Regions from separate parts of the Metabacillus dongyingensis genome, predicted to be linked through region 1. Evidence: a T-box and tRNA genes for the amino acid it is inferred to sense, from the RefSeq annotation. Region 1 holds a T-box; the other regions hold tRNA genes.
The links. The T-box of region 1 lies ahead of leuS (leucine--tRNA ligase). A T-box ahead of a tRNA ligase gene usually reads a tRNA of that ligase, here a tRNA-Leu.
Positions count from the first base shown of each region.

Region 1 (3,253 bases):
GACTTGCTACAATGTCATCCGGATTTACAACGTTCCCTTTAGATTTACTCATTTTTTCGTTGTTTTCACCAAGAATCATTCCTTGATTAAACAATTTTTGGAATGGCTCTTTTGTCGGCACAATGCCAAGGTCGTATAAAACCTTATGCCAGAATCTTGCGTACAGCAAGTGAAGAACAGCATGCTCGGCCCCGCCGATATACGTATCAACAGGAAGCCACTCTTTTATTTTTTCAGGATCAGCAAGGTGCTCTGAATTCTTTGGATCAATATAACGCAAGTAGTACCAGCAGCTTCCGGCCCATTGCGGCATTGTATTTGTTTCGCGTCTTCCTTTTTTGCCTGTTTCAGGATCTGTCACATTCACCCATTCTTCAATGACGGCAAGCGGTGATTCACCTGTGCCGGATGGGCGGATTTCTGTTGTTTTCGGCAATGTTAATGGAAGCTGATCTTCAGGCACCGCAGACATAGTGCCGTCTTCCCAATGAATAATCGGAATCGGCTCTCCCCAGTAGCGCTGACGGGAGAATAACCAGTCACGAAGACGGTACGTAATTTTCTTTTCACCCTTTTGATTTGTTTCAAGCCAGTTAATCATGTTTTCTATTCCGTCTTGTTTATTCAAGCCATTCAGGAAATCAGAGTTTACATGAAGTCCCTCGCCAGTGTAAGCTTCTTTCTCGACATCTCCGCCTTCTACTACTTCTTTAATAGGAAGGTCGAATGTTTTTGCAAACTCAAAATCTCTCTCATCATGAGCAGGTACTGCCATAATGGCTCCTGTTCCATAGCTGACTAAAACATAATCCGCAATCCAGATTGGCATTCTCTCGCCATTTACAGGATTTATCGCATAGGCTCCTGTGAATACACCCGTTTTTTCTTTAGCTAAATCTGTTCTTTCAAGATCACTTTTGCTTTTCATTTTATCGATATAAGCTGCAACCGCTTCTTTTTGATCTGCAGTTGTAATTTCTTTAACAAGCGCATGCTCAGGTGCAAGCACTGCATAAGTAGCTCCAAACAGCGTATCAGGACGAGTAGTGAAGACAGTAAACGTTTGATTATGACCGTCAATGCCAAAATGAACGTGAGCACCTTCTGAGCGGCCAATCCAATTGCGCTGCATTTCTTTAATGCTCTCAGGCCAATCCACTTCTTCTAAGTCTTCAATTAATCTGTCAGCATAAGCTGTAATTTTAAGCATCCATTGTTTCATTGGACGGCGCTCAACAGGGTGTCCCCCGCGTTCACTCTTGCCATCAATAATTTCTTCGTTTGCCAAAACTGTTCCAAGTGCAGGACACCAGTTTACAGCCACTTCATCTACGTATGCCAAACCTTTTTTATATAATTGAAGGAAGATCCATTGCGTCCATTTGTAATACTCAGGGTCTGTTGTATTGATTTCACGGTCCCAGTCATATGAAAAACCAAGGCTCTGAATTTGACGGCGGAATGTATCAATATTCTTTGCTGTAAATTCAGCAGGATCATTACCTGTATCGAGTGCGTACTGCTCAGCTGGAAGTCCGAATGCATCCCAGCCCATCGGATGAAGAACATTGAAACCCTGCATCCGTTTAACACGGGACAAAATATCAGTTGCCGTGAAGCCTTCAGGGTGGCCAACGTGCAAACCGGCACCTGATGGATATGGAAACATATCAAGAGCGTAAAATTTCGGTTTACCTTCGACCTCTGTTGTTTTAAATGTTTTATTTTCAAGCCAGTAATTCTGCCATTTTTTCTCAACTTTATCGTGCTTAAAACTCATATAAATCCTCCTCAAATTGGTGCGTTGCTCTTCGCTTTTAGTATTCAGTCTGAACGGCTGTCCCCAAGATTAAACCGCACAATAGAAAAAACCTCTCATCCCAATAAGGGACGAGAGGTTTAATTTCCCGCGGTACCACCCAATTTAGCGCCAACAATCAGGCACTCACTTAAGCATCCGTAACGTGGATCACGACAGACATTACTGTGCAGGCAGTTCTGCAGTTGACGTCTGTAACTCAAAGGTGAGTTCACAGGCAATGGATGATTGACTCGCACCTTCCGTCAATTCTCTGAGCATCTAAAGTCTGTTACTATTCCTTATCACCGTTCATATCGTATACCTTTATATATTGTATTTTATAGAAATTGCTTCCGTGATGCAAGTTGTTAAATGAAGAAAAAGCGGAAATCGGATGATGGGCGGCAGATATGTTCATTTTCTGCGAAATGAGAAGTGTTAGATTTTGAGAGATTAAGAAGTGAGTTTGCTGTCATCAGGAGATTATTTTGCTTGACGCTCATTGTCTTTTTCTGGCTGCACTGTGTTGTCCTGCTGCTGTCTGACAAAGTCAAAACTCCTTAATACCGCTTCCCCGCTGTAACCAGCGATAATAGAAAGCACGACAAGCTGAAATGAGGATGAGGGTTCTGTCGATAAAACAAGCAGGATAGAAGCTGTTATCCCCATTGCGATATCTTCCCAGAATCCTAAGTAGATAAACCGTTTTGTCATTCTTGGTTTTTCGATCCTTCCTTTCTTTTTGACATGTCCAAGTAAACCCATTAACCCCCCAATCAACGACGCTACAACTACTGTCTGCAGCATAAGATCACCTTCCTAAAGCCGTAATAATTTCGGCACGCGACTTCAGGTACAAGATATTTAAGCTTCTTCTTTTGCTTGTACAGGTTTATGAAAAAATAGAAGCTTGTTTTACTTCCATTATATGTGAATATGGGTTAAACAAGCTTGATTAAATAGAAGGAATTTTCAGGAAACTATTTATCGTACTTTTTCACTAGACCGAACGTTTTTTCGGTTTTTCTCCTATGTGATAAGTACCATTCATTACGGCACCGTGCAGCCGCCTGAATTTTCAATCTGCAGATGTGTAAAATCTATAAGTTTCTGACCATCCAAAATCAGAGCATAATCAGCATTTTCAGACACTCGCCGCATTTTTTCAGCAATGAAATATTTATCAGCTTCTTTTAGTAATCTCTGATATTGTTTGGGCACAATTTTATTGAAGATGATAAAAAAAGAATGATGGCATAACCGGGACAATTGGCACTCGCTCCCGAAATAAAAAAAGCGAGAATTCATTCCCGCTTCACCTTTGGTTATGTTAGGAAGTCAGAATGGCTTCTCCCAGTTTTTGATTCTTTAATTTTTTGTCATAGATTGATGTTGTAAACATTGCAAGAACCAGCAAGCCAAATAATACTATGAAAAGCATGTTTATTCCGT
Region 1 is NZ_CP082944.1:3,948,344-3,951,596, forward strand. Features, by position in the region: gene leuS (leucine--tRNA ligase) at 1-1,780, opposite strand, end outside; T-box leader at 1,884-2,116, opposite strand; gene K8L98_RS19605 (DUF4257 domain-containing protein) at 2,285-2,608, opposite strand; gene K8L98_RS19610 (hypothetical protein) at 2,852-3,070, opposite strand; gene K8L98_RS19615 (MDR family MFS transporter) at 3,132-3,253, opposite strand, start outside.

Region 2 (3,253 bases), 1.4 Mb from region 1:
CTCCTCTTCTGCACTCAAGTTTCCCAGTTTCCAATGACCCTCCCCGGTTGAGCCGGGGGCTTTCACATCAGACTTAAGAAACCGCCTGCGCGCGCTTTACGCCCAATAATTCCGGACAACGCTTGCCACCTACGTATTACCGCGGCTGCTGGCACGTAGTTAGCCGTGGCTTTCTGGTTAGGTACCGTCAAGGTGCGAGCAGTTACTCTCGCACTTGTTCTTCCCTAACAACAGAGTTTTACGATCCGAAAACCTTCATCACTCACGCGGCGTTGCTCCGTCAGACTTTCGTCCATTGCGGAAGATTCCCTACTGCTGCCTCCCGTAGGAGTCTGGGCCGTGTCTCAGTCCCAGTGTGGCCGATCACCCTCTCAGGTCGGCTACGCATCGTTGCCTTGGTGAGCCATTACCTCACCAACTAGCTAATGCGCCGCGGGCCCATCTGTAAGTGACAGCCGAAACCGTCTTTCCAACTTGAACCATGCGGTTCAAGATACTATCCGGTATTAGCTCCGGTTTCCCGGAGTTATCCCAGTCTTACAGGCAGGTTGCCCACGTGTTACTCACCCGTCCGCCGCTGACCTCCGAAGAGGTCCGCTCGACTTGCATGTATTAGGCACGCCGCCAGCGTTCGTCCTGAGCCAGGATCAAACTCTCCGAAGAAAATTTGTGACTCAATTTGTTGCTGACTTCAAAAATTTAAAACGTTTGGTACGCTTTTGGTTTTGTTTAGTTTTCAAAGATCATTTTTAAAATTGGAGCGGGTGATGGGAATCGAACCCACGACATTAGCTTGGAAGGCTAGAGTTTTACCATTAAACTACACCCGCGAAAAGTATTTGTCTGGTCGGGAAGACAGGATTCGAACCTGCGACCCCTTGGTCCCAAACCAAGTGCTCTACCAAGCTGAGCTACTTCCCGGACACATTATATATATAGAATGGCGCGCCCGATAGGAGTCGAACCCATAACCTTTTGATCCGTAGTCAAACGCTCTATCCAATTGAGCTACGGGCGCACTTGTTAATGTAATGAAGCGACTTAAATATAATACCAAGTTGCGTTCTTTTTGTCAACAACTTTTTTGAGGTTTTTTAAAACTCTTTTGGTGCGGCCGAGAAGAGTCGAACTTCCACGGGGTTGCCCCCACTAGGCCCTCAACCTAGCGCGTCTGCCATTCCGCCACGACCGCGAAAAGATAAAAAATGTATGGTGCGGGTGAAGGGACTCGAACCCCCACGTCAAAGACACTAGATCCTAAGTCTAGCGCGTCTGCCAATTCCGCCACACCCGCATACATTAGTTAAAATGGTGTGCCATGAAGGACTCGAACCTTCGACCCTCTGATTAAAAGTCAGATGCTCTACCGACTGAGCTAATGGCACTTAGTAAGAAAACACTCTTCAGTTTTGCAAGACACTCAAATCTCAGAAAGATTATTCAAGGAGCGGCTCAATTTGTGTGCTGAAGCTAAGCTTCGATGATTACTCGGTCGTGCTCTACCGACTGAGCTAATGGCACTTAGTTATAATCGCATTTGAAATGCAAATGGCTGGGCTAGCTGGATTCGAACCAGCGCATGACGGAGTCAAAGTCCGTTGCCTTACCGCTTGGCTATAGCCCAATAAAATGGCGGTCCCGACCGGGATCGAACCGGCGATCTCCTGCGTGACAGGCAGGCATGTTAACCGCTACACCACGGGACCAAATATGATGGTGGAGGATGACGGGCTCGAACCGCCGACCCTCTGCTTGTAAGGCAGATGCTCTCCCAGCTGAGCTAATCCTCCAAATCATTAATATGCAATTCAGAAGCGATGACCCGTACGGGATTCGAACCCGTGTTACCGCCGTGAAAGGGCGGTGTCTTAACCGCTTGACCAACGGGCCAAAAGACAAAAAATAATGGCGGAGAAGGAGGGATTTGAACCCTCGCGCCGCTTACGCGACCTACACCCTTAGCAGGGGCGCCTCTTCAGCCACTTGAGTACTTCCCCATAATATGGCTCCGCAGGTAGGACTCGAACCTACGACCGATCGGTTAACAGCCGATAGCTCTACCACTGAGCTACTGCGGAATAATTAGTCATGACAGACTTCTTTAATTATATGAAGAATAGTACAAGCTGTCAAGCATTCTTTTTATTAATCATTTGCGTCTCTTACGACGGCTTTTATAATTTATCACAGCTTTGTATAATGAGTCAACCCCTTTTTTATCATGAAACAAGTTTTATTTTCCCGCCGCACTTTCCGCATACATACTTGGAAGTATCCATTCTTCGGTGGCGTTTGTAAATGAACATGCAGGCTGTACACTGATACTCTAATGTCTTCTTGATTCTGGCAGCCGTCTGCAGAGGTTTACAGAATCTTGGAGCACCCACTTTAGAAAGCAGCTCCCTAAATTCAGGATCACGGTGTTTGTACCCTCTGCCTTCTATATGAAGATGATAGTGGCAAAGTTCATGTTTGATTATGCCAATTACTTCTTCTAATCCCTGAGCTAAATATTTAGGGTTAATCTCAATGTTATGACTTTTTAAAAGGTATCTGCCGCCTGTTGTCCGCAGCCGGCTGTTAAAGAAAGCTTTATGTAAAAACTTTTTGTGAAAGTAAGTTTTTGAAATAGATTCTGTCAGTTCCTGAAGCTCCGTTTCATTCATAGGTAACACCCCGCATAGTTTGTATCTCCGAACAGGACATCTTGCGCCCGCATATAGTAAGTAATACACATACTCCATTATAAACAATAAGGAGGAACGAGCAATGCCTTCATGGTTAAAAAACCAAATGCAGCGTGCGTTTTATGAAAAGGATCGGTATCAAATAAAAATGCTGAATCAATGCTGGTATTTCTATAGAAAAAAACACTGCTCATAAGCAGTGTTGGGTTTTTATCAATTTATTTAGCGGAAATCAGACTTTTATTAGCGAAAACTTCATTTTTCATAGCTGATTTTTGAAATTTATTAGCCAAAATGAGGATTCATTTAGCCAAAACGCCTTTCAAGGTCCCAGAACTCTATATTTAAAATATACAGCTAATTGAACACTGCCCGTAAGCAGTGTTTTTCATTAACTGTTTATCATCGTCAAGGCAACACGGCCTTTATGTGCATCTACAGAGTCTACCCAAACCGTAACAACGTCACCTACAGAAACGACATCGAGAGGATGTTTGACAAAAGAGTTTCTAAGCTTTGAAATATGAACGAGCCCGTCCTGTTTTACGCCGATGTCAACAAACGCG
Region 2 is NZ_CP082944.1:253,362-256,614, reverse strand. Features, by position in the region: rRNA gene K8L98_RS01485 (16S ribosomal RNA) at 1-663, opposite strand, end outside; tRNA gene K8L98_RS01480 (tRNA-Gly) at 757-830, opposite strand; tRNA gene K8L98_RS01475 (tRNA-Pro) at 845-921, opposite strand; tRNA gene K8L98_RS01470 (tRNA-Arg) at 942-1,018, opposite strand; tRNA gene K8L98_RS01465 (tRNA-Leu) at 1,107-1,192, opposite strand; tRNA gene K8L98_RS01460 (tRNA-Leu) at 1,211-1,294, opposite strand; tRNA gene K8L98_RS01455 (tRNA-Lys) at 1,310-1,385, opposite strand; tRNA gene K8L98_RS01450 (tRNA-Gln) at 1,550-1,624, opposite strand; tRNA gene K8L98_RS01445 (tRNA-Asp) at 1,631-1,706, opposite strand; tRNA gene K8L98_RS01440 (tRNA-Val) at 1,715-1,790, opposite strand; tRNA gene K8L98_RS01435 (tRNA-Glu) at 1,819-1,890, opposite strand; tRNA gene K8L98_RS01430 (tRNA-Ser) at 1,907-1,997, opposite strand; tRNA gene K8L98_RS01425 (tRNA-Asn) at 2,004-2,078, opposite strand; gene K8L98_RS01420 (SprT family protein) at 2,220-2,666, opposite strand; gene cmpA (cortex morphogenetic protein CmpA) at 2,770-2,883, shown strand; gene K8L98_RS01410 (Tex family protein) at 3,079-3,253, opposite strand, start outside.
Region 2: it encodes a tRNA-Leu, which carries the amino acid that the T-box ahead of leuS (leucine--tRNA ligase) is inferred to sense. The anticodon was not compared.

Region 3 (3,253 bases), 1.8 Mb from region 1:
TTTGTCACTATGTCTGGTGATGATGGCAAAGAGGTCACACCCGTTCCCATGCCGAACACGGAAGTTAAGCTCTTTAGCGCCGATGGTAGTTGGGGGTTTCCCCCTGTGAGAGTAGGACGTTGCCAGGCTAGTGAAAATATTATTCCGCAGTAGCTCAGTGGTAGAGCTATCGGCTGTTAACCGATCGGTCGTAGGTTCGAGTCCTACCTGCGGAGCCATTTTGGAGAGCTGTCCGAGTGGCCGAAGGAGCACGATTGGAAATCGTGTAGGCGGTAACCCGTCTCAAGGGTTCGAATCCCTTGCTCTCCGCCACTACTTATATAAATGGCCCGTTGGTCAAGCGGTTAAGACACCGCCCTTTCACGGCGGTAACACGGGTTCGAATCCCGTACGGGTCACCAATATCATTTTCACTGCGGAGGATTAGCTCAGCTGGGAGAGCATCTGCCTTACAAGCAGAGGGTCGGCGGTTCGAGCCCGTCATCCTCCACCATCTTTACTGAAATAAAGCAGCAAAAAAACTTCATTTATTATTGTCGCGGGGTGGAGCAGTCTGGTAGCTCGTCGGGCTCATAACCCGAAGGTCGCAGGTTCAAATCCTGTCCCCGCAACCAAATGGTCCCGTGGTGTAGCGGTTAACATGCCTGCCTGTCACGCAGGAGATCGCCGGTTCGATCCCGGTCGGGACCGCCATTCTCTTAATTAAAAAAGAATAAAATGGCTTGGTAGCTCAGTCGGTAGAGCAAAGGACTGAAAATCCTTGTGTCGGCGGTTCGATTCCGTCCCAAGCCACCATTTACACTTAAATGCCGGTGTAGCTCAATTGGTAGAGCAACTGACTTGTAATCAGTAGGTTGGGGGTTCAAGTCCTCTTGCCGGCACCACTTACAGTGTGGAGGGGTAGCGAAGTGGCTAAACGCGGCGGACTGTAAATCCGCTCCCTCCGGGTTCGGCGGTTCGAATCCGTCCCCCTCCACCATTTTATTAAAAGAATATAGGGGTATAGTTTAAAGGTAGAACAGAGGTCTCCAAAACCTCCGGTGTGGGTTCGAGTCCTACTACCCCTGCCAATTTAATTAATCTTATATAGTATAATGGCGGTTGTGGCGAAGTGGTTAACGCACCAGATTGTGGCTCTGGCATTCGTGGGTTCGATTCCCATCAGTCGCCCCATTTTTTACTTAATAGGGTTTTTATTTCTGTTTTGGGCTATAGCCAAGCGGTAAGGCAACGGACTTTGACTCCGTCATGCGCTGGTTCGAATCCAGCTAGCCCAGCCATTTTCAATCTAAAGTCATCTTTGTGCAGCTCCTGCATAAAATACATTACAATGCGATTTGCGGAAGTAGTTCAGTGGTAGAACACCACCTTGCCAAGGTGGGGGTCGCGGGTTCGAATCCCGTCTTCCGCTCCAATAGTTGAGGCGGCATAGCCAAGTGGTAAGGCAGAGGTCTGCAAAACCTTTATCCCCGGTTCAAATCCGGGTGTCGCCTCCAATTTTTATTTATCACCCTTGCCGGGGTGGCGGAACTGGCAGACGCACAGGACTTAAAATCCTGCGGTAGGTGACTACCGTACCGGTTCGATTCCGGTCCTCGGCACCATCTTCATCACAATTTCATTTGCCGGTGTGGCGGAATTGGCAGACGCGCACGACTCAAAATCGTGTTCCTCTGGAGTGCCGGTTCGACCCCGGCCACCGGTATCGAAATTTTATTACTTTCAATTACAAGTGAATTAAGTAATATCAACGTTTAAAAACGTCTCTACAGTTATTGTAGAGGCGTTTTTTTGTTGTCTTTTTATCTTTTTTTTACATGACATCCTCAAATGAAATCGTGTTCCTTAATCGTGTGCACCGTTGAAGGAGGAATTATTATGACAAGGCGTAAGAATGTTTTAAATGATGATGAACTGGCTGTTATTCAAAGTAAGTAAAAGCTTATGTAGAGACATTTAAAGATGCTATTCAATTGTTCATTAAGGATTGCGAATTTCGAAATTTAAGACCTCATACAATTCAATATTACTTGAATGGAATACAAGCATTTTTAAATCAACTTAAAGATCAGGGTATTGATATTACTTTATTGAAACCATCTAACCTAACTGAAGAACATATTAAAAACAATGTGATTCTCTATATGCGTAATTTTAAGGGTAGCAGAGTAGTTATTTAGAACAAAAAGAAAGCCACGAGTTTTGGAACAAATATTGGGTTTAAGAAATATTGACAGGTTGCTTTTTTTATTTTGTTCCGCAATCGGACACATTTATTGAAGACCAACTAATAAAACAATCCCTACCCTATCTTATTTTTTGCAAAATATATATATTATTTCGTTACTATCGGCAGTTACTGGAACTTCTTTTCCTAAGCCGGAGTTGATTTCAGAATGGTTAGCACTTATATTTAATATTAAAATTAAATTATTTAATATTTAAGTTCGATTTTATAAATTATTTTAAGTTGATATTTGATATTATTAAAAAACGTAGTATAATATGGTTAATAAAAGAAAGGAGCAAAACATGGCATATCCTTTACTCACAAATTGTCCGGTTTGCAGCGAATCATTAAAAATTACAAAGCTACAATGCGGACATTGTCAGACAACAATAGAAAATGAATTTGAAGCTTCAAAACTGTCTGCTTTAGGTCAGGAACAACTGCATTTTATTGAAACTTTCCTTAAATGCCGCGGGAATATAAAAGAAGTGGAGAAGGAATTAGGCATTTCCTATCCAACGGTCAGGGGTAAATTAGATGATATCATTTCCATCCTAGGATATAACGCACAAAAGAAACCGGGAGTCGATAAGAAAAAGATTGTTGGCCTTTTAGAAAAGGGAGAAATTACAGCGGAAGAAGCAATCCGTTTATTAAAAGAGGGGGAAGCAGAATGAAGGACGAAATTTCAAGGGTATTAACGATGATGGAAGAAGGAAAGATTGATAAAGAAAAAGCGAGTGAATTAATTAATATCCTCCGAGAAAAAGACCAGCCAGAACTTTTTTCATTAAAGAAAGAAGTACCATATGGCAATAAAATATTAAAGATTCGTGTTACCTCTGAAGAAGGTGATAATGTAAATGTGAATTTACCAATTAATCTGGTAAAAGCTGTTTTGAAAGTAGGTACAAATATTGCGGAAAAAATCCCCGAGGCAGAAAAATATGTAAAAGATATTAATGTTGACCTGCTCATCGAGGCAATCGAAAACGAATTGGACGGACAGATTGTTGATATCAC
Region 3 is NZ_CP082944.1:695,633-698,885, forward strand. Features, by position in the region: rRNA gene rrf (5S ribosomal RNA) at 13-128, shown strand; tRNA gene K8L98_RS03555 (tRNA-Asn) at 144-218, shown strand; tRNA gene K8L98_RS03560 (tRNA-Ser) at 223-312, shown strand; tRNA gene K8L98_RS03565 (tRNA-Glu) at 327-401, shown strand; tRNA gene K8L98_RS03570 (tRNA-Val) at 418-493, shown strand; tRNA gene K8L98_RS03575 (tRNA-Met) at 538-614, shown strand; tRNA gene K8L98_RS03580 (tRNA-Asp) at 618-693, shown strand; tRNA gene K8L98_RS03585 (tRNA-Phe) at 720-795, shown strand; tRNA gene K8L98_RS03590 (tRNA-Thr) at 809-884, shown strand; tRNA gene K8L98_RS03595 (tRNA-Tyr) at 895-979, shown strand; tRNA gene K8L98_RS03600 (tRNA-Trp) at 997-1,070, shown strand; tRNA gene K8L98_RS03605 (tRNA-His) at 1,098-1,173, shown strand; tRNA gene K8L98_RS03610 (tRNA-Gln) at 1,206-1,280, shown strand; tRNA gene K8L98_RS03615 (tRNA-Gly) at 1,340-1,414, shown strand; tRNA gene K8L98_RS03620 (tRNA-Cys) at 1,423-1,496, shown strand; tRNA gene K8L98_RS03625 (tRNA-Leu) at 1,516-1,604, shown strand; tRNA gene K8L98_RS03630 (tRNA-Leu) at 1,625-1,705, shown strand; gene K8L98_RS03640 (DUF2089 domain-containing protein) at 2,533-2,907, shown strand; gene K8L98_RS03645 (hypothetical protein) at 2,904-3,253, shown strand, end outside.
Region 3: it encodes a tRNA-Leu, which carries the amino acid that the T-box ahead of leuS (leucine--tRNA ligase) is inferred to sense. The anticodon was not compared.